DNA from 3 places in the Agarivorans litoreus genome. Region 1 is predicted to be linked to each of the others. Evidence: predicted binding sites of a transcription regulator. Region 1 holds the regulator's gene; each other region holds the start of a gene.
The links. The regulator LexA, encoded in region 1, represses DNA repair genes until DNA is damaged. The targets are predictions, from matches to a motif close to TACTGTATNNNNATACAGTA.
Positions count from the first base shown of each region.

Region 2: recA (recombinase RecA) is a predicted target of LexA. The motif match lies at 4,001-4,020, and genes of this name have one in related genera.
Region 3: imuA (translesion DNA synthesis-associated protein ImuA) is a predicted target of LexA. The motif match lies at 7,880-7,899, and genes of this name have one in related genera.

Region 1 covers NZ_BLPI01000001.1:1,768,487-1,778,745, reverse strand. Annotated here, with positions in the region: gene K5L93_RS08230 (chorismate--pyruvate lyase family protein) at 7-570, shown strand; gene ubiA (4-hydroxybenzoate octaprenyltransferase) at 557-1,432, shown strand; gene plsB (glycerol-3-phosphate 1-O-acyltransferase PlsB) at 1,429-3,822, opposite strand; gene K5L93_RS08215 (zinc metalloprotease) at 4,066-4,749, shown strand; gene K5L93_RS08210 (NAD(P)-dependent oxidoreductase) at 4,780-5,658, opposite strand; gene lexA (transcriptional repressor LexA) at 5,857-6,504, shown strand; gene coxB (cytochrome c oxidase subunit II) at 6,795-7,901, shown strand; gene ctaD (cytochrome c oxidase subunit I) at 7,913-9,505, shown strand; gene K5L93_RS08190 (cytochrome c oxidase assembly protein) at 9,507-10,085, shown strand; gene K5L93_RS08185 (cytochrome c oxidase subunit 3) at 10,069-10,259, shown strand, end outside.
Region 2 covers NZ_BLPI01000001.1:798,031-808,289, reverse strand. Annotated here, with positions in the region: gene K5L93_RS03690 (IS4 family transposase) at 1-836, opposite strand, end outside; gene mutS (DNA mismatch repair protein MutS) at 1,331-3,895, opposite strand; gene recA (recombinase RecA) at 4,066-5,109, shown strand; gene K5L93_RS03675 (regulatory protein RecX) at 5,144-5,593, shown strand; gene alaS (alanine--tRNA ligase) at 5,736-8,360, shown strand; gene K5L93_RS03665 (aspartate kinase) at 8,399-9,613, shown strand; gene csrA (carbon storage regulator CsrA) at 9,721-9,900, shown strand; tRNA gene K5L93_RS03655 (tRNA-Ser) at 10,144-10,236, shown strand; tRNA gene K5L93_RS03650 (tRNA-Arg) at 10,248-10,259, shown strand, end outside.
Region 3 covers NZ_BLPI01000001.1:4,070,963-4,081,221, forward strand. Annotated here, with positions in the region: gene K5L93_RS20220 (FadR/GntR family transcriptional regulator) at 1-677, shown strand, start outside; gene K5L93_RS18765 (SDR family NAD(P)-dependent oxidoreductase) at 1,124-1,894, shown strand; gene K5L93_RS18770 (CDP-alcohol phosphatidyltransferase family protein) at 2,062-2,697, opposite strand; gene K5L93_RS18775 (error-prone DNA polymerase) at 2,734-5,793, opposite strand; gene K5L93_RS18780 (Y-family DNA polymerase) at 5,793-7,175, opposite strand; gene imuA (translesion DNA synthesis-associated protein ImuA) at 7,203-7,829, opposite strand; gene fbp (class 1 fructose-bisphosphatase) at 8,051-9,061, shown strand; gene K5L93_RS18795 (DUF1853 family protein) at 9,064-9,873, opposite strand; gene K5L93_RS18800 (DUF2517 family protein) at 10,010-10,213, shown strand.

The sequences.
Region 1 (10,259 bases):
GATCGCGTGAAACCAAAACAAGTGCAGCCTTGCGGGGCCGATGGTAAGTGGCTGTTGCCACAGCAAATAACGATACCTGCGCCATTGTTGCGCGATTGGCTAGAATACCCTGGCTCGTTAACTGCGCGCTTACGTCAACATTGCCAGCAATTCTCAATTCGAGTGTTGTTTGAGGACTACGCCGAGATAGCTAACCATGAGTTAGCCACTTTGGCTTGTGCTGGCCCCTATTGGGTGCGTGAAGTACTGTTATGCTGCGATGGTGAACCTTGGGTATTTGCCCGTAGTGTGATCCCTAAAAGCTCTTTAGAAGGCGATGCTGCTGAGGTGAGTCGCCTCGCTACTAAGCCGCTCGGTGAGTTATTGTTTACTGACAAAGGGCTACGCCAAACCATAGAGTTGGCTAAGATTGCTCAAGACTCTGCTATTTATCAGCATGCTGCAGTTTCACAGCCCTTATGGGGGCGGCGTTCTCGTTTTTTGTTGGCCTCTGCGCCTTTGTTGGTATCAGAGATTTTTTTGCCATCTTGTATCGCCTATCAAGGAGAAAGCGGTGTTGCAGCTAGCTAACGTAAAACCTTACTGGCAATTAATGCGAGCAGATAAACCTATTGGCACTTTGTTACTGTTATGGCCGGCGCTTTGGGCACTTTGGTTAGCTGCCGAAGGATTACCCGATCTTTCTATTTTACTAGTATTTGTACTAGGCGTATTTTTTATGCGCTCAGCTGGCTGTGTGATTAATGATTTTGCTGATCGCAAGGTGGATGCTCATGTAAAACGCACCGCTCAGCGCCCCTTAGCGACTGGGGTGGTGAGCACGCGTGAGGCACTTACTTTATTTGCGGTATTGGTTAGTGTTTCGTTTTTGCTGGTATTAAGCCAAAACACCCTCACGATTTTGTTGTCCTTTGCTGCCCTTGGTTTGGCGGCAATTTACCCTTTTATGAAACGCTATACTCACTTACCGCAGCTGTTTTTGGGAATGGCGTTTAGTTGGTGTATTCCTATGGCTTACGCTGCGCAAACCAACACAGTGCCTGCCGAGGCGTGGTTGCTATTAGTGGCTAATGTATGTTGGACAGTGGCCTACGACACCAAGTATGCAATGGTTGATCGTGATGACGACTTAAAAGTGGGCATTAAATCTACGGCGATATTGTTTGGCCGCTTCGACAAGTTGGTGGTGGCACTCTTGCAAGTCGCTAGTTTAACCTGTTTGGCGATAATCGGAGATATTAAGCAACTAGGTTTGCCCTTTGATCTTGGCCTATTAGCAGCAGCAGTGTTGTTCGTCTACCAACAAAAGTTGATTCGTTATCGCGAACGAGAAGCGTGTTTCCAAGCTTTTTTAAACAATAACTACGTGGGCTTGGCGGTATTTGTAGGTATAGCCAGCCATTATGCATGGCTGGCTATTAGTAAGGCTTAAGTGTCTAGATCTAATAATTCACTGATCGATTGGTATACCCCATCGGCCAGCAATGGCGAGAGTTGCTTAAACAAATCCTCAGCAGATTGGCTGTCGTTTATGCCTTGCTCACGCATTAGCGAGAGCAAGTTGGTGGTAATGCGCTTGTCGTAATATTCCGGCGCGTCGATATTGTGCAATTGCGCTAAACGTTGTGCGCCGGCCAATGCTTGTTGTTCTAACTCTGCACGCTCTAAGTGAGGGCGCTTGGCTAACAACGCCGCAACAATGGCGTAGCGGTGCAAACTTTCTTGAGCCACTTGAGCTAGCAGCAACAAACGCCCGCGACGTTGGCTGTCAATGTTAAAGCAATCGCCTTGATCACTAATTAGTTTTAGCGCGGCAAATTCTTCTAAGTAGCGCTCCGCCAGATCGCTCATATCACTGACTTGATAACGCAGGAATAATTCACCTTTTAACAAAGGATAAAGCTGCTCAAGTAAGGTGACTAATTGGCTACGGCACAGGCTACGATGTTGCAATAACGCGGTAGCGATAAAGGCTGGAATAATCAGTAAGTGGATAATGTTATTGCGATAAAAGTTAAGCAGTACCTGCTGTTTTTCATCTAGACCAATAATTTCGCCTAGGTAGTCGCTGCGAATTTCAAACTTGTCGAGGCTAATAGCCTGATCCAACAGTGTTTCTGCATCTACTTCCGGTAGCGTTACATGATCACTATAAGGCACGTTTTCGATTAACGATGTGTATAAACTTATCTGCTTAACCAGCTGTTTACGGGGTAAGGCTCGGTTCTCGGCGGCCAATAAAATAGTAGCACTTAAACACAAACCATTCACCGCAGCAGCGCTGTTAATATTCATCATTAATTGCTTGGATATATCGTTAACCGCTGGCACTAGCCAGCTAGGTTTCAAACCTTGTTCTGGATGTTCTCGCCACTCTGGCGCTAGTTTGTTTAAGCTTTGGTTTACGTTAATCGGCTCGCCAAAGTTTACGTAGCCGTGGCCAAAGTTGCGTAATTTACGCAGCATGCCAAACAGTGAAAATAACGACTCTTTATCTTTAGATTTGCCTTTTAGCTCTTTGTAGTAAGTGCCCACTTCCATTACGTGTTCGTAACCAAAGTAGACCGGAACAATCGTTACCGGACGCTCTAAGCCTTTTAGCATGGCTTGAACGGTCATGGCTAACATGCCGGTTTTAGGTGGCAATAAACGCCCTGTGCGGCTGCGGCCCCCCTCGGTAAAGTACTCTACCGAGTAACCTCGGCTAAACAATTGCCCCAAGTATTCTCTAAATACCGTGGAGTAGAGTTTATTGCCTTTAAAGCTGCGGCGAATGAAAAATGCACCAGAGCGGCGGAAAAATGGACCTGCCGGCCAGAAATTTAAATTAACCCCAGCTGCAATGTGCGGTGGTACCATGCCTTGATGGTACAGAACATAAGACAGCAGTAGGTAGTCCATGTGGCTACGGTGACAGGGTGCGTAGACAATTTCATGGCCTTCTTGAGCAAGTTGGCGAACCTTCTCTGCGTGGTTTACTTCAATACCGGAATAGATTTTGTTCCACACCCAACTCAGCACTGCATCAGCCATGCGTAAGTTACGGTACGAGAAGTCAGCGGCAATTTCTTCTAAGTACTTCAATGCCGCTTGGCGTGCAGCGGCATTGCTTATGTTCTTGGCCTTTGCCTCTTCATTAATCGCTTCGCGAATGGTTGCCGAAGCCAGTAGTTGCTCAAACATGTGCCGACGATTCGGTAACTTGGGGCCGGTGGCGATCATTTGCATGCGGCTAAAGTGTATTCGAGCAACACGCGCCAGTTTATGGCCAATACGTTTGTCTGAGCCTTGGCGTTGTGCCATGTCTTTAAGTGATACCGGCGGGCTGAAACGGACCAAGTTTTCGCGGCCTTTAAAGATAACCTGCCAGGTTTTCTTTAACACCCCAGCAGGGCGTTCTGGCTTGCCGCCCATTAAGTCATCCACACTCTCGCGCCCGGGGTAACGATCCCAAAACAACTTAACTGGCACCAGCTGTGCGTTGTGGCTTTCGTCGCTGCGGTGAATGGCCAAGGCAGAGGTAAATTGCTCAATGGTTTGCTCTAGGGTCTCGCCGTTGCCATCAACTAAAAATGCCACTCGTTTATGTGCTTCGCCAGCAAACATTACCGGTTCGAAGGGATCGGGTAAGCCAAGTTCTTTACAGGCTAATTGTAGAGTTAAAACATCGGCCAAAGAATTGCTCGGAATAACGTAAATAATCGGCTGAGATAAATCTAAATTGAACTCAGTGATGGGGTTGTCTGGGACAAATTTTCCGCGCGTAAAAAAGCCAATTATTGCTCGCAAAACGGCTAATACTGGAGAGGGTAAATGTAACATCTCAAGAGCTTATAGTGGTGAATGAATACAGTGCATAGGGTAGCAGACTTATCTAAATTTGGCTTTGATTTGATGCAATATCTCAAATAATTCAGCACTTATATAAAGAACTAAATTGAGGCTCAATAGTTACTCTGGGTAGATTAAACTTGCTGCAAAAATTCGTTTATTTAGTCGTGGATGCTATTGTTAATAATATGTTACTTGAGGTTTCATTAGGCTTACCATGCTAAGGAATGTGTTATGACTCTGACCACAAAAAACTCATTATTCGCCCTATTGCTATTTATTTCATCAATGGCTCAGGCGGCCTTTATTACCACCAATGAAGCTGCATTGGATGAAATATATTCGCAAGCTAGCTTTGGCCAAAACATCATCGATATTCGTATTGGCACTGCCAGCGAGTTGGTGTTTCCGGAGCTGCTTGATATAACCACTAGCGCAGAAGTCACCCAGCTATTCAATCAGCACGTTGGTCCAGCCAATGTAGTTAACTTCTATTTCATCGATACCATTAGTGCCTGTGGCAGCTTTGTTCTTACTGGTATTGTTGGTTGTGGTGAGTATTTTGGTAACGACTTTGTGGTTGAGTCTTCCTATGCTGCAGGGTCTTTTGGTGGAGAGCTATTAGCACATGAACTCGGTCATAACTTAGGTTTGCCGCATAAGGATGGTGCGTTTTTGATGAACCCATCTTTGAACAATCAAACCCTGATTACGCCTGATGAAGTCACGCGTATTTTTAACAGCCCCTTGGTGCAAGGTGATGAAGATTACTATTGGATAGACATTAATCCAGTGCTGATTGTGGCAGAGGCTACCAGAGTTAGTGAGCCGCTATCGGCAGGTTTGTTTGCCAGTATTCTGTTGATGCTAGCATGGAGAAATGCTGGCTTTAAAACAAACAAGGGTGTAACAGTTTGACTGTTACACCCTTGTCACGAGGAGCTCGAGTTACTTTTCTAGTTTAAGAAAGTAATCGAAAATCTCTGGTACATTGCCGTTGCCTAGGCCTGCATCTAATGCAGCGGCTAAGTTTGCAGAAGAACCTTCAGCAATTTTAGATTCTGTGCCTAAGTCTTTTACCATTTCTAAGAAGTAGCCAAGGTCTTTGTTTGCGTTAGCAATAGAGAAACCTAAGTCACTTACACCATCTACTGCGTAGTTTTTACAAAACTGCATGAACGGTGAGTTAGAAGGACCTGCTGACATAATGTCGAATAACTGTTGGCGGTTTACACCAGCGCGATCGGCTACAGCAAATGCTTGCGACATAGCAACAACAGTAGTCATACCCATAAAGTTATTTACTAACTTAGTAGTGTGACCAGCGCCAAGAGCACCTAGGTGGAATACATTTTCACCTTGCTCGTCTAATACCGGTTTAACTTTGTTAAAGGTATCGATATCGCCAGCTGCCATAATGTTTAGCAAGCCATCTTTAGCGTGAGCAGGAGTACGACCTAATGGTGCGTCAATCATGCCGGCACCTTTAGCAGCTAAGTCTTCACCAATCTTACGGGTAGAGGCTGGAATAGAGGTTCCAAAGTCTACTAATACTGCGCCTTCTTTAATGCCGGCTAAAATCCCGTCGTCAGCGTAGATAAGTTTTTCAACTACTGCAGAAGTGGTTAAACAAAGCATTACAATGTCACTAGCTTCTGCTAGTTCTTTTGCTGAGCTTGCTTCTTTAGCACCACGAGCAACACACGTTGCAACAGCCTCTTTATTTAAGTCCATTACATTTAGTTGGTAACCGCGCTTTTGCAGGTTTTCAACCATGTTGCCGCCCATAAGACCAAGGCCGATGAAACCGATGACAGGCTTTGTCATATTCAACTCCAGTAAATCATATTGTATTATTAATTAGCCTAAGCATATACCTCAGTCACTTTTTAAGCAATTGGCTAGTGGCTTTTATTTGTCTTAAAGTATTAATAATTTGATTTTGATCGTGCTAACGATAAATCCTTGCTTCATTGCTCATGCTGTATATACTAACAGTGTGCTGTATAAACTTACAGGTAGACTATGAAGCCCTTAACACCCCGTCAAACAGAAGTATTTGAATTAATTCGTCGTCATATTTCCGAAACGGGTATGCCGCCAACCCGTGCAGAGATCGCTAAAGAATTAGGCTTTCGCTCCGCTAATGCGGCGGAGGAGCACCTACGAGCTCTTGCTAAGAAAGGGGCTATTGAGATGATCCCTGGTGCTTCGCGTGGTATTCGCATTAGTGAAGAGTATTTGCCAGCCAGCGCTAATGAGTCAGTAGCCGAAGACTTAGAACCCGGTTTACCTTTAATTGGCCAAGTGGCTGCAGGCGAGCCTATTTTGGCGCAGGAGCATGTAGAGTCACACTATGCGGTAGATGCTAACTTGTTTAATCCTCATGCTGATTATTTACTGCGGGTGCAGGGAATGAGTATGAAAGACATCGGTATTATGGATGGTGACCTGTTAGCAGTGCATAAAACCAATGATGTTCATAATGGGCAAGTGGTGGTGGCACGTTTAGAAGACGATGTTACGGTTAAGCGTTTTGAGCGCGACGGTAAAATGGTTTACTTGCACCCAGAGAATGAAGAGCTCTCAACTATTGAAGTTGATTTAGAGTATCAAAGCATCGAAATCGAAGGCTTGGCGGTAGGTATTATTCGCACTGCCGATTGGATGTAAGCCTTACATAGCAATAAGTTCCGCCCTTTTTAAGCCCAAATCAGCCCGATTTGGGCTTTTGTCGTTAGCATCACATCTTTTGTGTTTATCTATAAAAATTTCAACAATATATTTACATTTCTTTAACTTAGGGGTTAATTTATAAGCAGTAGCTTGTATTTAGCTGTTGCTGTCTACTACTTTTTGGGGGGAGATTTCCCTTTTTCTGCAGCTACTTTCCTAGTTTGGAAAGTTGTTGTCGTTGGCTACTAGCAAAGGAGAGCGCTGTGGGCCGATGGATTCAGCTAATAATGCTGACATTCTTTTCGTCGCAAGTATTTGCGCAAGAAATGTCATTCAACTTACGTCCGGGTGTTACCGCCATTAGTGAGCAGGTTTATGGCCTGCACATGACAATTTTTTATATTTGTTGTGCTATTGGGGTGCTGGTGTTTGGCGCCATGTTCTGGGCTATTTTTCATCATCGCAAGTCTAAAGGGGCCAAGCCGGCTCAATTTCATGAAAGTACCAAAGTAGAAATTATTTGGACCATCGTTCCTTTCATTATTTTGATTGGCATGGCGATTCCTGCCACTAAAACTCTTTTGGCCATGGAAGATCCTTCCGATGCCGATATCACCATTCAAGTAACAGGGTCCCAGTGGAAGTGGCATTACAAATACTTTGACCGTGAACTGGAATTCTATAGCGTGCTGGCTTCTGATATGGATGAAGTTAACGGCAAGCTGGAAAAACGCAAAAACTACTTGCTTGAAGTAGACCGACCGCTGGTATTGCCCATCGATAAAAAAGTACGCTTTTTGATGACTTCGGAAGATGTTATCCACTCTTGGTGGGTACCCGATTTTGCAGTTAAAAAAGACGCCAACCCAGGCTTTATTAATGAAGCTTGGACCATCATTGATAAACCCGGCATATACCGCGGCCAGTGTGCAGAGTTGTGTGGTAAGGACCACGGCTTTATGCCGATTGTGGTTATTGCTAAAACGCAGGCCGATTACGATGTTTGGTTAGCCGAAGAAGAAGCCGCTTATCAAGCCAAACAGGCCCAAGAGTTAGAGCTGGTTGCTATGACTATGGAGCAAGACGAACTGATGTCGCTGGGCAAAAAAGTCTACGACAAAAGCTGTGCGGCTTGCCACCAAGTTAACGGTGAAGGCTTACCAGGTGTGTTCCCTGGCTTGAAAGACAGCCCAATCGCTATTGGTGATGTGGGCAAACATATTGAAGTAGTTGTGAATGGTGTACCGGGCACTGCGATGCAAGCCTTTGGTAAACAGCTAGGTTTAAAAGAGCTGGCTGCCGTAATTACTTACGAGCGTAACGCTTGGGGTAATGATACCGGTGATTTAGTGCAGGCCAAGGATGTTGTGGCCGTGCAAAACGCAGCGCAGTAGGGAGAGAGATAATGAGCACGATTAGTGACGTTCATGCTGACCATGATGAGCACCATCACGGTGCCCCGCGCGGTTTAATGCGTTGGGTATTAACCACTAACCATAAAGACATTGGTTCAATGTATTTGTGGTTTAGTTTTGCCATGTTTATTACCGGTGGCGCAATGGCGATGGTGATCCGCGCCGAGCTGTTCCAACCAGGTTTACAATTAGTTGAACCTAACTTTTTCAATCAAATGACCACCATGCACGGCTTAATCATGGTGTTTGGTGCAGTAATGCCGGCCTTTACCGGTTTGGCTAATTGGCTGATTCCGATGATGATTGGCGCGCCAGATATGGCCTTGCCACGCATGAATAACTGGAGCTTTTGGATTTTACCTTTTGCTTTCACCATGCTGTTAGCCTCGCTGTTTATGGAAGGTGGTGGCCCTAACTTTGGCTGGACTTTCTACGCACCGCTCTCTACTAACTACAGCCCTGATAGTACTGCCTTGTTTGTATTCTCGGTGCATATTATGGGGATTAGTTCGATTATGGGGGCGATCAATGTGATTGTGACCATTATGAACTTACGTGCACCCGGCATGACTTACATGAAGCTGCCGCTATTTGTGTGGACTTGGTTTATCACTGCATTTTTGTTGATTGCTGTGATGCCGGTATTAGCGGGTGCAGTGACCATGGTGCTTACCGATAAGTATTTTGGCACGTCATTTTTTGATGCCGCCGGTGGGGGAGACCCTGTACTGTTCCAGCACATATTTTGGTTTTTTGGCCACCCCGAAGTTTACATTATGATTTTGCCGTCATTCGGCATTATCTCGGCGATTGTTCCTGCCTTCTCTCGTAAAAGATTGTTTGGTTATGCCTCGATGGTTTACGCCACTGCATCTATTGCTGGTTTAAGCTTCATTGTGTGGGCGCACCATATGTTTACTACTGGTATGCCTGTTGCGGCTGAGTTGTTCTTCATGTTTTGCACCATGCTGATCTCGGTGCCTACTGGGGTGAAGGTATTTAACTGGGTGGCCACTATGTGGCGCGGCTCAATGACCTTTGAAACGCCGATGTTATTTGCACTGGCCTTTATTGTGCTGTTCACCATTGGTGGTTTCTCGGGATTAATGCTGGCGATTACGCCAGTAGATTTCCAATATCACGACACTTATTTTGTGGTGGCGCACTTCCATTATGTACTGGTAACAGGCGCAGTATTCTCGATTATGGCTGCTGCTTATTATTGGCTACCTAAGTGGACCGGTAATATGTACGACGAAGGCCTGGGCCGGCTACATTTCTGGTGTTCGCTTATCTCGGTAAATGTGTTGTTCTTCCCTATGCACTTCTTAGGCTTAGGTGGCATGCCACGGCGTATTCCAGACTATGCGCTGCAGTTTGCCGATGTTAACGCCATAGTGAGTATTGGTGGTTTTGCCTTTGGTTTGTCGCAGTTCATCTTCTTGTACATGGTGATTAAATGTATTCGTAGTGGTGAACCTGCTCCGGCTAAACCTTGGGAAGGCGCAGAGGGCTTAGAATGGGATGCATTGCCATCGCCAGCGCCTTACCACAGTTTCTCTACTCCGCCGGAGATTAAATAATATGCTTGGCCATGGCCGTTTAGTCACAAAGCTGCTGCTTGTAGTAGTGGCTATGTTCGGCTTTGGTTACGCCTTGGTGCCGCTGTATGACGTATTTTGTCAGGTTACCGGCATTAACGGCAAAACTGCTACAGAAGCCAGCGAACTAAGCCTTGTTACTGACCAACAGCGCACCGTAACCGTGGAGTTTATTAGCTATGTGCCGCAAGGGCTTAATTGGAAGTTTGGCCCTAAGGTTAACCAAGTAAAAGTCCATCCAGGTGAGACGCTACAGGTTGATTTTAGTGCTAGTAACCTTACTCCCAAACGTGGCACGGTGCAGGCGGTTCCTTCGGTTAGCCCTGGTTTGGCGGCCAATCATCTGAAAAAAGTCAGCTGTTTTTGTTTTGAGCAGCAAACCCTAGCTCCGGGTCAACAACAAGACATGCCATTGTTCTTCTACGTAGATCCTGAGTTACCTAAAGACATAAATACCTTAACTTTGGCTTACACCTTATTTGCCGTAGAGGGCGAGCCGATTGAATCTGAAACTGCACAACTAAGTGCCGATGGAGAGGTGAGCAATGACGCAGCCTTATGAGAAGTATTACGTTCCTGCGCAAAGTATATGGCCAATTGTTGGCGCGGTGGGTTTATTCCTAATCGCCATGGGCGCAGGTTTTTCTGTTCAACAAATGGGCAGTGAGCAAAGCTACGGCCTTTGGATATTGTCATGTGGCTTTGTGGTAATTGTTACCATGATGTTTGGTTGGTT
Region 2 (10,259 bases), 970 kb from region 1:
GTCTTGCCATTGATTTTGCGGGTCACGAGACGAGCAGTCATCGTTTCGGATAGTTCTGGCCATAACTTACGCGCTCTAGGATTACTAGTAAGGGTGACAAGTTTATCGTTACGCCCAAAGCTTCTCAGCACGGTATATTGAGTGTTTTTCTTTAATGGCAGAAGCCAGTGGCGCTCTGTACCTGCACTCTGCCAAGCATGCAGTAACCCCATCGAATAAAAGCCACGGTCGAACATCGTTAGGCTATGGTCTGGCGTATCTTTAATCAGCTTTTCGGCTAACACCATTTCGTTGACGTTGTAGTCGTCGAAAGCACTGGCGGTGATGAGATGTGTGCTTAACTCCATCTGACACACCATGCGCACTTGTGGGTATTGTGTGCCTTTAGGTCGAGAAAATGCATCGCTGTTCTCTTTAGAATCATCAGTACGCCAAGTGACACCATCAACACCGAGTAATGTTAAACCATTCCAGTGAGCGAAGTTGGCTTGTTGGCACCAGCGCTTTGACATGAGTTGAAAGACATCGTGTATCGCTTGTTCGCCTAGCTGTTTACGCCGTTGCGTGAGTGCACTTGGCGCAACGAAAGGCTTACCTTCACGGTCAACAATATCGAGCTGATTCACGATATTGGCTATCGATTTGTCATTATAAAGCGCCATTCCAACAAGCAACCAGACCAGTGACTCAAGCGACAGCTTGCGTTTTCTCAGCGTAACCGTATCGGACAAAGCATAGGCATCATTGATGAGCTCAAGGGGTAACAAATCAGCCAGTGTTTCAATTTGATTGGGCTTCCAGTCATTGATGATGTTGAGTGCTTGTGAGACGTCCATAAACGAAAAAATCCGATGCCATTAATGACATCGGATTTTGCTATACCTAGAAAGATCGTCAATGGATCTGTCTTAACTGATCGGCATTAAAGCTTAGGCTTCCTTTTTTAGTTGCTGGCTTAATACCTATCGTATTAAGTAACTGTTCATTCTATCTGGTTAAAATACTCGATAACTGCGTTAGGATTTTTGATTGTAGAATACTACTTAACCTGAGCTTGGGATAATAAGTCGGTTTCTAGCGGCTACTTTTACTTATTTCGGTGTTGAAGCTACTTGCAATAGGCTAGCTATTGGCGCGCAGCTTCGCCCTGAACTAAGCAAAACTATCTCGCTAGAAACATGAAGCTAGATTAAGTACTGGGTTGCAGAGTTATCGTCACTTCTTTATCCCGAGCTCAGGTTACTTATCAATAAAACTCTGCCTTATTCTCGAGTATTCTTCCTGCGTTATTTCTCATCACTTACTTAGTGTGATTGGTATAATAAGCGGTTTAATGACTTTGCTGTTTTAGTTTAAATAATAAGTCTAAAGCTGCTTTGGGAGTTAGTTCGTTGGGGTCGAGCTGTTTAAGCTGCTCAACAACCGGGTGAGGTTCTGGTTCGCCTAAGTCCATGTTTAACTGAGCAGCTAAGTCTCCATTTACTGCATTTGAGCCAGCAGGCTCAATCGCCTCAAGTTGTTTGAGCTTTCGTTTCGCTTGGTTAATAACTGCTTTTGGAATGCCAGCAAGAGCAGCTACTTGCAAGCCATAGCTTTTACTCGCCGCGCCATCTTGTACTTGATGCATAAATGCGATGGTATCCTGATGTTCAACCGCGTCTAAGTGCACATTAGCTACCCCTTCCAATAATTCCGGAAGCTGAGTTAACTCAAAATAGTGAGTAGCAAAAAGCGTTTGTGATTTAAGTTTAGCTAATGCCTGTGCGACAGCCCAAGCTAATGACATACCATCATAAGTGCTTGTTCCTCGGCCAATTTCGTCCATCAGTACTAGGCTATTGGCAGTGGCGTTATGCAATATATTTGCAGTTTCAGTCATCTCAACCATAAAGGTAGAACGACCACTTGCCAGATCATCGGACGCCCCAATACGAGTGAAAATCTTATCTATTGGTCCAAGCTCTGCGCTATCAGCCGGAACATAACTTCCCATGTAAGCCATCAAACAGATAAGTGCTGTTTGGCGCATATAAGTCGATTTACCGCCCATGTTAGGGCCTGTAACTATTAATAGCTGGCGCTGTTTGTTTAGTTGAATAGGGTTGGCAATAAATGGTGTTTCATTTACATGCTCTACAACCGGGTGACGGCCGCCTTGGATACTAATACCTGAGTTTTTCACAAAGCTTGGGCGAGAATAGTTTAGGCTTTCCGCTCTTTCTGCCAAACAAGCTAGAACATCTAGTTGAGCAATGGCTTGAGCACTTTGTTGCATTTTGCTTAGCTCTGGCATTAACAGGTCGAGTAGTTGCTCGTATAACTGTTTTTCAAGGGCTAGCGCTTTACCTTGACTAGAAAGCACTTTTTCTTCGTGCTCTTTAAGCTCGGGGATGATGTAGCGCTCCATATTCTTTAAAGTTTGGCGACGTATATAGTGCTCTGGAACTTGTTCTGCATGGGCTCGACTAACTTCAATATAAAAACCATGCACTTTGTTATAGCCAATTTTTAGATTAGCTATGCCGGTTTGCTCACGCTCACGTTGCTCTATGTCACTTAAAAACTGAGTAGCCCCGTCACTTAAGTCACGCCACTCATCCAGCTCTTGATTGTAGCCTGGCGCAATAACCCCACCATCTCGAATGAGTACTGGAGGATTATCTATAATTGCATTTTGTAGTAGTGCCAGAGTCTCTGGAAACTCACTGATGGTGTTAGCTAAAGGGGCCAAAGCTTGGCAGTTAAGTAAATAACTTTGTAGCTCGGGCAGTTGGTCAAAAGCATTACGTAGGCGAGCAAGATCTCGAGGACGAGCAGAGCGCAGTGCTAAGCGCGCTAAAATACGCTCAATGTCGCCGATGGATTTAAGAATACTTTGTAGCTGTGGATAGAGGTCGGCACTTAAGATCTCGGCAATACAATTTTGGCGAGCTATAACTTCTTGTTGATTGCTCAACGGTTGATGGATCCAGCGGTTGAGCAAACGACTACCCATGGCGGTGGCGCTGCGATCTAAAATGGCGCTGAGAGTATTGTCATAAGTGCCGGCCAAGTTTCGAGTAAGTTCTAAGTTCTTACGACTAGCTGCATCTAACTGAATAAATTGGCTTTGGCTTTCAATAATAATTGCATTGATATGTGGCAATGCAGTGCGCTGGGTATCCTGTACATATTGCAATAAGCAACCCGCTGCAGACAGGGCGAGGGGATATTCACTCACGCCAAAACCATCTAGATGACGAGTACCAAATTGCTGGTTTAGCACTTTTTCTGCTGTGGCTAAATCAAACTCCCACTCACCGCGTCGGCGTAGGCCTTTGTAGCTTTGCAAACTTGGGTAAAATTCAAAATCGTCGGGGTAGAGCAATTCGGCTGGGTTTAGTCTCTGTAGTTCGGCTTGAAGTTGATCCTCACCATTAAACTGATTGATAACGAAGCGACCACTGGCAATATCCAGATAAGCAAGACCGATTTGTTCCTGTTGGTTCACCACGCTGACTAATAAATTGTCTTGCTTTTCCTCTAGTAGTGCTTCGTCACTTACTGTACCAGGGGTGATGATTCTAACTACTTTTCGTTCGACCGGCCCCTTACTGGTGGCTGGATCGCCAATCTGTTCACAAATCGCGACTGACTCGCCTAGTTGTACAAGTCGTGAAAGGTAGTTCTCGGCTGCGTGATAGGGAATGCCTGCCATGGGAATAGGCGTACCAGCAGATTGTCCACGTTTGGTTAGAGAAATATCCATTAATTCAGATGCGCGTTTAGCATCGTCATAAAACAACTCATAGAAATCGCCCATCCGATAGAACAGCAGAATATCAGGGTGTTGCGCCTTTAGATTAAGGTACTGGCGCATCATTGGCGTATGTTTTTCTAGGTTTGTTTCAGTCATCAGCGTAATCGAATTATTGGCTATTTAGTTGAACGAAGCTGCAAGGATAAAAGCTGCCAGCTAATTAGGCAAAACTCTTTTAGGAATTTTATGGAATAAACTTGATACTGTATGAATACCCAGTATACTACTGTTCAACAAGATAGTTAAAAGCACCTAACGAGGGCGATATGGATCAGAACAAACAAAAGGCATTAGCTGCGGCCCTAGGCCAAATTGAGAAGCAATTTGGTAAAGGCTCAATCATGAAGCTTGGTGATAACCGTACCATGGATATTGAAACCATTTCTACTGGTTCTTTATCAATTGATATTGCATTGGGTGCAGGTGGCTTGCCAATGGGCCGCGTGATCGAAATCTATGGTCCTGAAAGTTCTGGTAAAACCACACTTACTTTAGAAGCTATTGCGCAAGCCCAAAAAGTGGGTAAGGTATGTGCATTTGTTGACGCGGAGCATGCCTTAGACCCTATCTATGCGAAAAAGCTAGGTGTAGATGTAGACAACCTATTGGTATCTCAACCTGATACTGGTGAGCAAGCGCTAGAAATTACCGATATGTTAGCGCGCTCTGGTGCTGTAGATATGATTGTTATTGACTCGGTAGCAGCCTTAACACCAAAAGCAGAAATTGAAGGTGACATGGGCGATAGCCACGTAGGCCTGCAAGCACGTTTGATGTCTCAAGCGTTACGTAAGCTAACTGGTACTCTTAAGCAAACAAACTGTATGTGTATCTTCATTAACCAAATTCGTATGAAGATTGGTGTAATGTTTGGTAATCCAGAAACTACAACCGGTGGTAATGCGCTTAAGTTCTACGCCTCAGTTCGTTTAGATATTCGTCGCATTGGTGCGGTGAAAGTGGGTGATGAAGTGGTTGGTAATGAAACCCGGGTTAAAGTGGTTAAAAACAAAATTGCTCCACCGTTTAAGCAAGCTGAGTTCCAAATTATGTATGGCGAAGGCTTTAATCGTTACGGTGAACTGATTGATCTAGGTGTTAAAGAGAAGCTGGTTGACAAAGCCGGTGCTTGGTTCTCTTACAAAGGTAATAAAATTGGTCAAGGTAAAGCAAACGCATCTACTTACTTAAAAGAACACCCAGAAGTTGCTAAAGAAATTGAAATGACTATCCGAAATAACCTGCTTACTAAGGTTGAGCCAAACGAGCAAGAACCTGTAGCTGAAGCACCTGCTGATCAAGAAGCATAAGCGAGACAAAGGAGCCTAAGGGCTCCTTTTTATTATGACTAATCGTAGCGCCTTACATACCACCATCGATTTGCTATCAAGGCGTTCCTATAGCCAACAGCAGCTGTTGCAAAAATTGCAGCAAAAAGGCTACCAAGATGACGAAGTTAGTGATGCTCTAGAGTACGCGCAACAAAATGCTTGGTTAGATGATAGAAGCTACGCAGCATCGTTAACCCGCGCTAGAGTTAGCAAAGGCTACGGCAAAAACTATATTAAGCAGTATTTGCAAACCAAGGGTATTAGCGGCGATTTAGCGATTGAGGTTTTGGAGCAGGATGACTGGGATTGGTATAAAGCCATCGAACTTTGTTTTAACAAGAAATTTAAGCAAGGTTTACCCAGCGACCGAATGCAAAAGCAAAAATGTACAGCCTACTTGTTTCGACGAGGCTTCGATTTCGAACTAATCAATCTCTTGTATAACGAACTACAACAGCAATAAGCCTTGAACACTTTGCCTGCAAAGGTCTGCATGATATATTGTCGCGATTAATAACGGTTTCACCTTTTTTAGCGCTTATCGACGGGTAACTTTAGGTTTCGCCGCTATGTCGACTTGCTACAAACCCCCAGGAAAGAGTTTCATGAAGATGACTTCAGCTGAAGTAAGAGATGCATTTTTAAGCTTCTTTAACAGCAAAAATCACCAAGTAGTTGCCAGTAGTTCATTAGTGCCTCACGACGATCCTACCTTACTGTTTACTAACGCGGGTATGAATCAGTTCAAAGACGTATTTCTTGGTATTGATAAGCGTAGCTATAGTCGGGCCACTACCTCACAACGCTGTGTGCGAGCAGGCGGTAAGCACAATGATCTAGAAAACGTAGGCTACACGGCGCGTCACCATACTTTCTTTGAAATGTTAGGTAACTTCAGCTTTGGTGATTACTTCAAAGAAGAAGCCATTGGCTATGCATGGGAGTTCTTAACTGAAGTTGTTAAGCTACCTAAAGAGAAGCTTTTAGTCACCGTTTACCAAACCGATGATGAAGCATTTGATTTGTGGGCAAACAAAATTGGTGTGCCTAAAGATCGCATTATTCGTATCGGCGATAAGTCTCCAGAGAAGAAGTTTGAGTCAGATAACTTCTGGCAAATGGGTGACACCGGGCCTTGTGGTCCTTGTACCGAAATCTTTTATGACCATGGTGAACATATCTGGGGTGGTCCTCCAGGAAGTCCTGAAGAAGATGGCGACCGTTTCATTGAGATTTGGAACGTAGTCTTCATGCAGTTCAACCGTCAAGCCGACGGAACAATGGACCCCTTACCAAACCCATCGGTTGATACCGGTATGGGCTTAGAGCGAATCGCAGCCATTTTACAAGGCGTACACTCTAACTACGAAATTGATATTTTTCAGAACCTGATTGCTGCAGCAGCTAAAATTATTGGCACCAATGATTTGGAAAACAAATCGTTGCGGGTAATTGCCGACCATATTCGCTCATGTGGATTCTTAATCGCAGATGGTGTTATGCCAGCTAATGAAGGTCGAGGTTACGTACTTCGCCGTATCATTCGTCGAGCGGTGCGTCATGGTAATAAGTTGGGTGCTACTGATGCATTCTTTTATAAATTATTGCCTGCACTAATCGCTGAAATGGGTGAAGCTTACCCTGAACTGCAAACTCAGTTACCGGTTATTGAACGTGTTCTTAAGCTAGAGGAAGAGCAGTTTGCCAAAACCCTTGACCGTGGTTTGTTAATTTTGGATGAAGCACTTAGCGAATTGGAAGGTTCGGTTATTCCTGGTGACTTGGTGTTTAAGCTTTATGACACTTATGGCTTTCCAGCAGATTTAACCGCTGATATCGCCCGCGAGAGAGAGCTAAGTGTCGATGAGGCCGAGTTTGAAGCGGCTATGCAAGCTCAACGTGAACGCGCTAAGCAAGCCAGTAACTTTGGTACCGACTACAACGACAATCTAATTATTGATAGTGCTACCGAGTTTCTAGGTTACCAACACCTAGATGCTGACGTTAAGATTATTGAAATGTTTAAAGATGGCGAGCCCCAACAGTCACTTTTAAGCGGTGAACAAGGCATTATTGTTTTAGATAAAACGCCGTTTTATGCCGAGTCAGGTGGTCAAGCCGGTGACGCTGGCGAGTTAATGTATGAAGGCGGAAGCTTTGTTGTACAAGATACCCTTAAAGTGGGTAAAGCTTTTGTACATAAAGGTTATGTTCAAGGTAGTGACTTATGTTTACAAAAATTAGTGACTGCAAAAGTAGATTCGCGTCGTCGTTGGAACACAGCCTTAAATCACTCTGTGACTCACCTATTGCATTCAGCATTGCGTCAAACCTTAGGTGAACATGTTACGCAAAAGGGATCTTTAGTAGAGGCTGCGCGCTTGCGTTTTGACTTTTCTCATTTCGAAGCTATTTCAATGAGTTCAATTCGTCAGGTTGAACACCTAGTTAATCAACAAATTCGTCGTAATTTGCCGGTTGTTACCAAGGTAATGAACTTGGATGAAGCTAAAGCAGCCGGTGCGATGGCCTTATTTGGCGAAAAATATGATGAAGATGTTCGTGTTGTGAGTATGGGGGACTTCTCTACAGAGCTTTGTGGTGGCACCCACGTAAACCACACCGGTGACATTGGTTTCTTTAAGATCACTAGCGAAGCAGGCATTGCTGCTGGCGTCCGTCGTATTGAAGCAGTAACCGGGCAATTTGCTATTGATTTGATTCACCGCTTAGCTGAAGAAACAGAAAAAGCTGCTAATTTGGTTAAAGGCGACCAATTCAACATTGGTGAAAAAGTCATTCAACTAGTAGATCGCAACAAAATGCTGGAAAAAGAAGTCACTCAGCTTAAAGCTAAGCTTGCTAGTGCAGCCAGTAATGATGTGTTAGATCAAATACAAACTATTAACGGTGTGAAAGTATTAATTGCCTTTTTAGATGGCGTAGAAGGTAAAGCGCTGCGTAGTAGTGTAGATGAACTTAAAGTGAAACTCGAAAGTGGCGTGGTATTACTGGCGGCAGTAAATGAAGGTAAAGTGAGTCTTATTGCAGGTGTAACCAAAGATCTAACTAGCCGCGTTAAAGCCGGCGAAATGGTAAATATTGCTGCGCAATGTGTAGGTGGTAAAGGCGGCGGGCGTCCAGATATGGCACAAGCCGGTGGTTCAAACCCTGATGGTTTGCCAAAAGCGCTGCAAGAAGTGAAAGAGTGGCTTGTTGAGAAGCTTTAAATAGTTATGCATTAAGTGTTAGAGAATAAGGAAAGCAAGTGGCACTAATTGTTCAAAAATATGGCGGCACCTCGGTAGGTACCATAGAGCGTATTCAAGCGGTGGCTGATCGTGTTATTCGCTGTAAAGAAGCGGGCGATGACATCGTGGTTGTCCTTTCAGCAATGTCGGGTGAAACTAACCGGTTATTGGGCTTGGCTCAAGAGATTGACGAAAACGCCAGTGAGCGTGAAAAAGATGTATTGGTTTCAACAGGTGAGCAAGTAACTATTGCCTTGCTCAGTATCGCTTTGCAGAAAAAGGGGTGTGATGCCATTTCGATGACGGGCGACCAAATTCGTATGCATACCGATGACGCCCATGGCAAAGCTCGCATTACCAACATTGACGACCATAATATTCAAGCCCACTTAAAAGATAACAAAGTGGTAGTGATTGCCGGTTTCCAAGGGCGGAGCCCAGATAATCACATCACTACTTTGGGACGTGGTGGCTCGGACACTACTGCAGTGGCTATCGCAGCAGCCTTAAAGGCCGATGAATGTCAGATATATACTGATGTTGATGGTGTTTATACTACAGACCCACGAGTCGAACCCAAAGCTCGTCGCCTGGAAAGCATAACGTTTGAAGAAATGCTAGAAATGGCCAGTTTAGGCGCAAAAGTTTTACAGATCAGAGCCGTAGAATTTGCGGGTAAATACAATGTACCGTTGCGTGTTCTATCAAGTTTTACCGAAGGTAATGGCACCTTAATCAGTTATGAGGGAAATAAAATGGAGTCACCCGTAATTTCAGGCATCGCATTTAATCGTGATGAAGCAAGTTTAACTATTTTGGGTGTACCAGATAAACCTTCCGTAGCTGCATCAATTTTGGCGCCAATTGGTGATGCTAATATCGATGTTGATATGATCATTCAGAATTCGATGGGCGATAATACAGCAGACTTTACCTTTACCGTTCACCGTAATGATTACAAACGAGCAAAAGAGTTGCTAGAAGCAACCTCCAGCAAACTAGGCGCTCGTGAAGTTCAAGGTAAAGATTCCTTGGCAAAAATTTCTATCGTTGGGGTGGGCATGATGAACCACCCTGGCGTTGCTAAAACTATGTTTGAAACTTTAGGAGACGAGGGCATTAACATGCAACTTATCTCGACTTCTGAAATCAAAGTGTCTGTCGTAGTGGACGAGAAATATTTAGAGTTGGCTGTACGTGCTTTACACAGTGCATATAACCTAGAGCAATAATAATGACTCTTTGGCTTAAACAAGCTAGTCTATACGCTTAATATTAGAAAAATAATAGCTTAGATAAGTCGCTAAAGAACAAGTAAATGAATTTAAGGAGATAGTGAATGCTAATTTTGACGCGCCGTGTAGGCGAAACGTTAATGATTGGGGATGAAGTAACCGTAACTGTATTAGGTGTTAAAGGTAACCAAGTACGTATCGGCGTAAACGCACCAAAAGAAGTATCTGTGCACCGTGAAGAAATCTACATGCGCATCCAAGCAGAGAAAAGTGCTGGCGCCTAAGCAAGCCTTACATTGCCACGATTTATCTTTAAGGAAGCCCATGGCTTCCTTTTGTTTTTGGGGCTTATAATGCTTATTGATAGCAACTAGTAAATCACTACGGGTTAGCCAGAATGATTGCTTTATAGTCAGTTGCTAAACAAATACATAGCTAACTGTTCGAAAGCTGAACGAACAAAAGAAAAGTGACAAAAAAGGTTTGACTATATTTTTGGAAGCAGTAATATCTGCATCCGAAATCGCGGTGAGGTGGCCGAGTGGCCGAAGGCGCTCCCCTGCTAAGGGAGTATAGGGTTTGTAGCCCTATCGAGGGTTCGAATCCCTCCCTCACCGCCATCGATTTCAACGCGCGTGTAGCT
Region 3 (10,259 bases), 2.3 Mb from region 1:
TACACTTACAAGTAGCAAGGGAGATTGCCAAAAGTATTTTGTCTGGCGCACTTCCTCAAGACAGTATTATTCCATCGGAGATGGAATTGTGTGAACAATTCGGCGTAAGCAGAACTGCTTTGCGTGAAGCAATTAAGCACTTAAGCTCTAAAGGCTTGCTGGAATCTCGCCCTAAAATTGGTACACGAGTTAAAAGTCGTGAACATTGGAATATGTTAGATTCTCAACTGTTAAGTTGGATGTCTGGTGTGGGCGAAGCAAGCGATACACTCACCGAGTTTTTAGCCTTACGTCGTGCTATTGAGCCAGAAGCTGCTGCGTTAGCTGCTATTAATGCCAGTGCTGAACAGCGGATGAAATTGTCTGAGTATTATCAGCGTATGGTCGAGATCGCCAAGAGTGAAGACCAAAGTGAATGGGTAGAAACAGATTTGCAGTTTCACCGTACAGTTTACTTAGCCACTGGCAACAGCTTTTATATTCCTTTTGCTAATGTATTGCAGGTAATGTTCATTGGATTTTTCCAGCATTCGTCAAAAGAAGGTGGAACTTGTATGTCTGAGCATACTGCTATTTACCAAGCAATTATGGCTGGCGACCCAGAAAAGGCCCGCGAAGCAAACTTGGCATTGCTTAATAACAGCAACCACCGATTGCCAGAAGAAAATGTAGCTTAAAAATAAAAGTGTAAAAAACCTCGCAAGGCGAGGTTTTTTTATGGTCGCCATCCATTTCATGTATTACAAAAGAAATGTTTTTTAGTTTAGATTAGAGTCGAATGTCTAATCAGCCGCTTGTTTGTTCTTTAATCCACCTCGTCTATTTCCCCCTTTTTTATGATTTGTTATTCGCAGCTTTTACTGGCTATTTATCTGCTATTTGCTTGCTTAGTTTGTAACCTAATGTAAGCCACTGAATCAATTGTGTATTTTGATGAGTTAGTTAATTCTATTCACCTAGCTTCGAGGCTTTTGTAGTATTTTATCTGTGTCTCGATCTAAGTCTTTTTGCTTAGGTAACTTACCTAAGGTTCCAGTGTGTAACTCTGTTACCACGGCTAACTTAGGTAACTTGTCGTTATTCAAGGCGGCATAGCGCTGCACAAACGATAAGAGGTGAGAAGATGAATCAACTATTTAATTTAGACGGTAAAGTGGCGGTAATCACCGGTGGCACTTCTGGTATTGGTGCAGCAGCAGCCGAGCGTATGGCAAAAGCTGGCGCAACAGTGGTAATCGCTGGGCGAAAGAATGCTATTGAGTTTGCCGATCGCATTGGCGGTATTTTTGTAAAAACCGATGTGTCAGACGAAAACTCGGTTCGCAACCTGATGGCCGTAGCCAACGACCTATGCGGAAAAATCGACATTGTAGTCAACTGCGCTGGAGTTAATCGCGGTTACAACACGTTGCTTGAATCTGAAAAAGAAGATTTTGATTTCAATTTTAATGTGAACACCATGGGTGTGGTTTATGGCATTAAACACGCCACACAGTATATGACCCAAGGCGGTAGCATAGTGAATGTTGCCTCTGCCGCGGGTGTACAGGGTGTGCCTTACTTAGCGCCTTATGTAAGCTCTAAATGGGCGGTATTGGGGATTACTAAAACCGCTGCCTTAGAGTTAGGTGAGCAAAATATTCGAGTGAATGCCATTTGTCCAACGTCGGTGGATACACCAATGGCACGAGCCGAAGGTGGTGAGCCTCAATTGCGTATGGAGCATAAAGCAGTGCCGCTTGGTCGCATTGCCGAGCCCGAAGAAGTGGCAGCTATTATTCACTTTCTAGCTGCGCCAGATTGTGCTTTTGTTAATGGACAAACGATTGGTGTAGATGGCGGCTTTACTGCGGGTATGAGTATTAATGCCTACAATAGCTTAGCTGCGGAGTAGTTATTTGGCCAAGCTGCGCTGAGCTAAGACTCTGCCCAGTGATTCGAGCTATCAAGTTACATAAACCACTAAGTGTTCGGTGAGCAATAATTTCTGCCTTTTATTGCTTTGATTGCTTAGTTTGGCTACTTGCCACCGGTAATACAGCGTATTACCGGTTTTTTTGTTTACGCAGCGGTGTTGCTTGTGCCGCCGTTGTCGGTAAATGTGGCTTTAGCTGCCAGTATTCGAGTGACCGTGGTTACGCTGCACAATGCGGCAAAGATAAGTGCCAACGTAGCGAAGTGTTGTGGGAACAAACAAAATAGTACAAAGGTGGCGATAGTTTCTGTTCCTTCCGTTAAACCACCTAAATAATACAACGACTTATGCGGATACACTGTATTATCAATGTTGCGCTTAGCGGCCATAATCGCAAAGGTTAAGAAGCTTGAACCGGTGCCCATAAAGGTCCAAATAAGTACATTGGCCGCAACGGCATTTTGCTCGGGAGCTGCTAGCGCAAAACCCAACACAATGCCGGAGTAAAAAATAAAATCGCAAACAATGTCGAGATAGCCGCCAAAATCACTGCAACCTTGTCGGCGCGCTAATGCACCGTCTAAGCCATCAAAAGTCCGATTGAGCAAAATAAGCGCCAAGGCAACATGGTATTGCTGAAAAGCGAGAAAAGGGATGGCGCTTAAACCAATAAAAAAACCAATAAGGGTAATTTGATTGGCGCTTAAACCGGCATTATCGAGTTGTTTAGCACTGTAATCTAATGGCGCTTTTATAATTTTTACGGCGTAACGGTCTAACATTGTTGTCCTATTTATTGTTGTTTATCTATCGCATGCTTAGCGAAAGTCTCGCGAGCGTACCGATAAATCGGCGAGTAACCACGAACAGTCTTCAAGCTTCCCTGCAATAATATGTATTACTTCATCGCAGCGTTCTAATCGTCCGTGAACTTTTAGAAGACGAGAAGAAATAAGAGCTTGGCGCTGCGCTTTAGCCGTTGCTGACCAGACTATCACATTGCTGTTGCCCGTTTCATCTTCTAAGGTGACGAAGGTGACATCGGCTGAAGAACCTGGCCGTTGCCGACCCACTACTAAACCTGCCACCTTAACTAACTGACCGTGTTTACAGTGATGCAATTGCGCTTGTGAATAACAATTTTTTAGCGCCTGATGTTCACGCAGTAAATGCAGAGGGTGTCGGCGTAAACTAACCCGAGTTGCGTGGTAGTCTTGGCGAATATCTTCTATTTCGCTAGGTGCAGTTAAGTTTACCGGTGCTTCTTTGGGCATAGCAAATAGTGGTAAGGGGGCCTCGGTACCGCTCATTTTCCAGCGGGTTTGGTGGCGATGCCCTGCTAAACAGGCAAAAGCGTCGGCAGTGGCTAAAGACTCTAAGCTGGTTTTATCGAGTTGCTGGGTTAATTCACTGAGTTGGCTAAAACCTTGGCTTGGTCGATTTGCTAATAAACGCGCAAACTTTTTTTTGTTTAGTCCTTTTACTTGCTTTAACCCTAATCGAATTGCGCCCTTAGGATCTTGGCTGTAGTCGAGACTATGTTCCCAATTGCTTTGGTTAATGTCGATGGGCAGAATTCTCACTCCGTGGCGTTGTATATCTTGAATTAATTGGCTAGGGCTATAAAAGCCCATGGGTTGGCTATTAAGCAGTGCACAGCAAAATGCTGCTGGCTCATGGCATTTAAGCCAAGACGAAATGTAAACCAGTAAGGCGAAACTGGCTGAATGAGATTCGGGGAAGCCGTACTCACCAAAACCTTGAATTTGCGAAAATAAACGCTCAGCAAATGCGACAGGGTAGCCGCGCTGTTGCATGCCGTTGATGAGTTTATCGCGAAAGTAGGCTAGCTTGCCGTTGCGCTTCCAAGTGGCCATAGCGCGACGCAGTTGGTCTGCTTCGCCGCCACTAAATCCTGCTGCTACCATGGCCAACTTAATTACTTGCTCTTGAAAAATTGGCACGCCAAGGGTGCGCGCTAATACGGCTTCTACTGCAGGGCTTGGGTAATCTACCGGCTCTTCGCCATTACGTCGGCGCAAGTAAGGGTGCACCATGTCGCCTTGAATTGGGCCGGGGCGAACAATCGCCACTTCTATCACTAGATCATAATAGTTGCGTGGTTTTAGCCGTGGCAACATGCTCATTTGTGCGCGTGATTCAACCTGGAAAATGCCCACACTGTCGCCTTTGCATAGCATGTCGTAAGTGGCGCTATCATCTTGTGGAATATCGCTAAGGCTAATGGTGCGTTGTTCCCGTTGGCTTAAGCTGGCAAGGCAGCGGCGAATCGCGCTTAACATTCCCAAAGCCAGTACATCTACTTTCATTAAATGTAGTGCTTCTAAGTCATCTTTATCCCACTGGATGATAGTGCGATCGGCCATGGCGGCATTTTCTATGGGGACTAAGTCACACAGCTTGTCTTGGGCAATGACAAAACCACCCACATGTTGTGACAAGTGACGAGGAAAGCCGCGTAATTGTTCCACTAGTTCAGCAAAATTGCGTGCATTAGCTTCTGGTAATAGGCCAGCTTGAACAATCTTTTGACTGGTTGAGTTACTGCCATCACGCCAATCAATATTGTGGTTAAGGCCATGTAGTATATGCGCAGGAATAGCTAGGGCTTTACCTATTTCGTTAATTGCACTGCGGGTGCGGTAGGTGACAATACTGGCAGCTAAAGCAGCGCGGTCACGGCCATATTTTTGATAGATGTATTGAATGACTTCCTCGCGGCGCTGGTGTTCAAAATCGACATCGATATCTGGTGGCTCATTACGTTCTTTAGAAATAAAGCGCTCAAACAGTAAGCCCACTTGGTTGGGGTTAACTTCGGTAATACGCAAGCAATAACACACCACTGAGTTGGCGGCAGAGCCTCGCCCTTGGCAGAGAATGTTTTGTTGCCGTGCGTAGGCCACAATATCGTAAATAGTGAGAAAGTAGTGTTCGTAATTGAGCTCGCTAATTAAGCTTAACTCATGTTCGATTTGCGCTCGTAGTTCAGCAGAAAGCTGCTCACCAAAACGCTGTTGTATGCCTGTTTCAACCAGTTCTCGCAGGTATTGCTGGGCGCTATAACCTGCCGGTACATTGTCTTTAGGGTATTGATAGCGAATTTCATTAAGACTAAAACAACATTGCGTAGCAAGTTGAGTGCTAAGGGCTAATTCTTCACTAGAGTAGCGCTGTTGCAAATGAGGCCACTGTAATAGGCGACGTTCGGCATTACTGCTTAATAAAAAACCCGCTTGCTGCACAGTGCTGTGTTGGCGAATGGCATCAAGAATGTCGGCTAAGCGCTTTCTATTAGCCAAGTGCATGCGTGGATTAATGGATGCAAGGCAGGGCATTGCGTGTTGCTTGGCTAATTGCCGATAACTGTTTAGCACTTTAGTGGGTTGAGATAAGTCGTTATGCAACAGCAAATAGAGGCTTTGAGATAATTGTTGCTGCAGCTGCTTAAGGTGTATTGCTTGTAGCGCAGGAGTGGCTTTAACCAAGAGTAAGCATTGGTTAAGTCGTTGATCAAATTGCTGTAGTGTGACTTGATAACTGCCTTTTTTACTGTGCTTTCTTGCTTGGGTAATAAAGCGACAAAGTTGCTGATAACCTTTAAGGTTTTTAGCCAGAACCACCAATTGGCATTGTTCATCGGTGGTAAATTGGCTACCCACAATAAGTTTAATGGCTAATGGTTCGGCGGCTTGATGAGCTCGAACAACTCCACTTAATGAGCATTCATCAGTAATCGCAATGGCTTGATAGCCGTAACGCTGGGCTTGCTCTACCATTTCTTCTGGGTGTGAAGCGCCGTATAAAAAACTAAAGTTACTCTGGGCATTAAGCTCGGCAAAAAGCGTGTTATTCATTAGGCAAACCAGCCGTGCAGGTACCACTGTTGTTTTTCTCGGCATACCCAAGCCAGGCCTTGATTGGGACTTTGTGCTATGTAGTAATCTCGGTTAATGCTTTGTTCATCCCACCACCCGCTAGCGATGCGTTCGGGCTCAGAGAGTAGGGCGTAATGTTCAATATTGATGGGTTTTAGCTGTGGCAGTAGCCAGCAGGGGCGAGCAAACTGTGTAGGGTAATTAAGCGTCTCATGCTGAGACAAAGGCTGGTATTGGCTGGCATACTCGGGGCGAAAATCTGCTTGGCAGCCTAAGCGGCTAATTGCTTGCTCGCCCAAACGCACACTTAATTGGTCAAACAGCAAGCTATCACTCGTGGATTGCTGCTGTTCAAACAAACCGGTGATTTGGTGGCCAAGAGGATAAAGGGCTTGGCAATCTAGGCTAAATTCAATCACCGCAGCTGCTAGGCGAGTTGATTCCAACTTTAAACGAAATAGTGCTAGCCAATCTTGGCTGGTTTGTAATAAACGAGCACTTTTTAAGATGATTTGTTCGCTGGGTTTATCTCTAAAATTTAAACGCAGTACCAATATATTGCTGCAAAGCTGGTGTTGTCTTAACCACTGCTGAAAATGTTGGCAAGCCTGTTTTAGTGAAAACATTAAACCTTGAATCGTGTGGGTTTCGGCTAACAAAGGAAAACGTTGCTGGTAATGGGCTTGTGCTGTGATGAAGCGCAGTGGAGTCGTTAATCGCCCATTAGCTTGATCGAGTAACGCTAGGCTATCTTCGCCTAAACGTTTACGCAGCTCTGGCCGAGGTAAACCATAAAGCTGTTTAATGGTATATAAGCCCATTGCTTGTAAAGCCGTGACTTGGTGAGAGGGTAAGTCGCTAAAGTTCAGTGGTAAATCGGCTAGCTGGGTAATTCCCGATCCTGCTTGCTTGATATTTTGTGAGCGAGCTAACCAGCGGGCAGCTATCGCGCTATGGGCATGGGCAATACGAAAGCTAAGCTGTTGTTGCTGGTAGTGTTGTACCAACTTAGACACATGCTGCTCTGGCTTAGGGTAAATATTACGCATACCGACACCGCTAATATACAGCCCGTTATCTGGATGTACTGCAACTTGCGCTGAGTAGTGCAAAGCTTGCTGGGCTAAGGCGTCAAAGTAGGCATCACAAGATAAATCACTTTGTTGATATAAACAGAGCTGTGGTGCTAATTGGTAAGCGGTATTAAGCGAGCAACCTAAATAAACCCCTAAGTGATGTGCTACTTGGTTAAGTTGAATGATTTGCTTGTTGTGATGTATTGCCAAGGCTTGTTGGCTGGGGTGCTCGCGTTGTAGTAGGTCCAACGCGAGCTGGGGAAAATCAAGGTAAATCCAATACATGTTGCACTTGCATAAAAGGCATCGGCATTAATTAAGTCGTGGAATGTGTTGCTCATAGAGCGGGGCGCCGCCACGACGTTTTAGCAGATGGTAGTTAATGTGTTCTGGTGACTTGCTAGGGTGCAAGGCCATTCTTACGCTGGCGCTAGAGCTTTGCTGTTGTTGCTGTAGCGGTCTAAATAAATAACTTAAGCAATCTCCTTGTTCTGCTGCTAACTGCAAGCGGCGGCTGGCTTTTAAATCTAAGCCGTCTAACCAGCCTAATACTGCGCTACAAGAGCCACTTTTTAATGCTTGCTCAATGGTCCACAGGGTATCGCTACACTGCTCAGATCGAATAACAATGACTTTACTAATATCTACGCCATGCTGCTGTAGTGCAGGGGCATTAGGCATAAATGGTGGTGCAACCCAAATAATCCAGCGCGATTGTTGACTAAGCTTAGCTAGAGCAGGAAGCAATAATTGTAACTCGCCAATGCCATGTTTTTCGTACAGCACTTCGGTGATGCCGCCTTGTGGCCAACCATGGTTAGGTAGTTGTTGGTCGAGTTGTGCAAAGCCACTTGAATGAACGTTAAGATGACTGTGTTGCCATTGGCTGCCTTGCCATACCTTGTTGCTTTGTAGCAGTTGTTCAATTTGTTGTGCCATTGTTCGCTCCATGCTCTAAGTCAATGTCGAAGTTTAACTGTGTTTTTGTACAGTGTATGGATATACAGTATTCTTTGTTTGGAGATTTTGCAAATGTTTTTTTTGCTTTATATGTATGACAATTAAACTGATGTGCTAGTAATTTTTCGTAAATACTTGCAAAATAACATTGAAGGCTGAAAAGGTTTTCATAGGAAGCGTGCTAATAAATAGGGATTAAAATGATAACTCTTGGTGAATACATAATAGAAAAACAACACCAGTTTCCCGATGCCACAGGGGAGCTTACTCAGCTATTAGGGGCTATTCGTTTAGCCGCTAAAGTAGTTAACCGTGAGATCAACAAAGCAGGGTTAGTTGATATTATCGGCGCTACTGGCGTAGAAAATGTGCAAGGAGAAGTGCAACAAAAATTAGATTTATATGCGAATGAGAAATTTAAAGCTGCGCTTGAGGCGCGTGGTGAGGTATGTGGCGTAGCCTCTGAAGAAGAAGATGAGTTTGTTAGTTTTGACAGTGCTCGTTCTATCGACAGTAAATACGTTGTGCTAATGGATCCTTTAGATGGTTCCTCAAATATTGACGTAAATGTGTCGGTTGGGACTATTTTCTCAATTTATAAGCGTATCAGCCCTTGTGGTGCGCCAGCAGTATTAGAGGACTTTTTGCAACCGGGTCATCGCCAAGTCGCTGCAGGATATGTGGTATATGGTTCGTCGACGATGTTGGTGTATACCACAGGTCATGGAGTTCATGGTTTTACCTGTGATCCATCGTTAGGGGTGTTTTACCTTTCTCATGAGAATATGACCATTCCTGATGACGGGGTAATTTACTCAATCAATGAAGGTAATTACCTTAAGTTTCCAACTGGGGTTAAGAAGTACTTAAAGTACTGCCAAGAAATTGAACCAGAAACCAATCGACCTTATACCTCGCGTTACATTGGATCTTTGGTGTCTGATTTTCACCGCAACTTGCTAAAAGGCGGAATTTACATCTACCCCTCAACGGCCTCTGCACCTAAAGGGAAGTTACGTTTATTGTATGAATGTAATCCGATGGCCTTTTTGATTGAGCAAGCAGGGGGCAAGGCCAGCGATGGCTTTACTCGTATTATGGATATTGAACCAGAAGAGCTGCATCAGCGGGTTCCCTTCTTCTGTGGCAGTAAACATATGGTTGAAACCGTTGAAGAGATGATGCGAGAGTATTCATCTGAAGAACAGTAAAACTAGCTCTTAATATTGTTTGCCCTGGTGAGCCAATCATCAGGGCAGACAAAGATACGCTTTTCCTGCTGCTTAGCTTGCTCTGGTAAGTAGAGTTGTACAGGACCTCGTGAAACATCTACTACATTACCAGCTTTGCTTAGTGGATAAGCGCCAGGGCTAAGCCATTGCTGCTTAGCCAATACACACCACCCCTGAGCTTGCATTGTTTGCCATTGAGTTAGGCTATACCAATGCAAATTTTGTGGAGTGGGGTGGCTATCATTGCCTAATCTAAACAAATACCCGGGCAACACAATGCGCTGTTTAAAAGAGTAGTTAGCATATTTTTGGGCTAATGCTTGGATCTGTGGGTGTTTACCTAAAGGGATTTGCTTGAGCAGTAATTTGCTGAGTTTATTGCTCAGTCTGTCTTGTTGATTAGGCCCCAAGTAATCAGAAGCGCAAGGTGAAGCATTGCGTGCTAGGTAAAACTTCACAGCTAGCTCCCAGTGCTCTATTTGTTGCTGCTGATGGTTTACCAGCAAAAAGTCGATAGCGCCTTGGGTGCGCCCATGGTGTTGCACAGCGACATTATCGGCGAGTAATTGCCATTCTGGGTGTGCTTCAATTAAGCCCCGCCACAATTGCTCAAAATATAAACCTAAGCGAGAGTTAGCCTGTGGCTCAACTATATGGGCTAAATGCTCCTTAAGCGCCCATTGCCACTGTTGTTGCCAGGTAGAGTCAACCATAAAAGGCAGGGCATGAGGCAGCAAAGCAGGCGCGTTTAAACACCAGTGCAGATCATTTTCCCATGTTTTTTTATTCACAAATGTTGCTCTTTTGTTATTAATTTACACTTGTTTAAAGATTTTGCTTTTTATTTCGACTGTTTCACTGGTTTTTGTAGTTTTATTACCAAATATTAGCTACTATTTGGTGGTCTAACCAGTTGAGGTGTTCGAAATGAGTAAGCAATTTTCTACCAGCATTATCATCGTTCGTCGTATCGCACTATTTTTAGTGGGTTTGGTTTCTTTCCCTTTTGTTGCCCTTGCCGGCCTAAGAGCGCCTTTCTATAGCGCATTGCACCGCCAGTGGATTAAGCGCAATGATCGTCCAAGTTGGATGCAGCAAGCTGACAAAATTAACCAGTTTGTTTTGTTCTAATCTATAAGGCTTGTTTAAAGCTGGGTCTGCTACTTACAATGTGCCA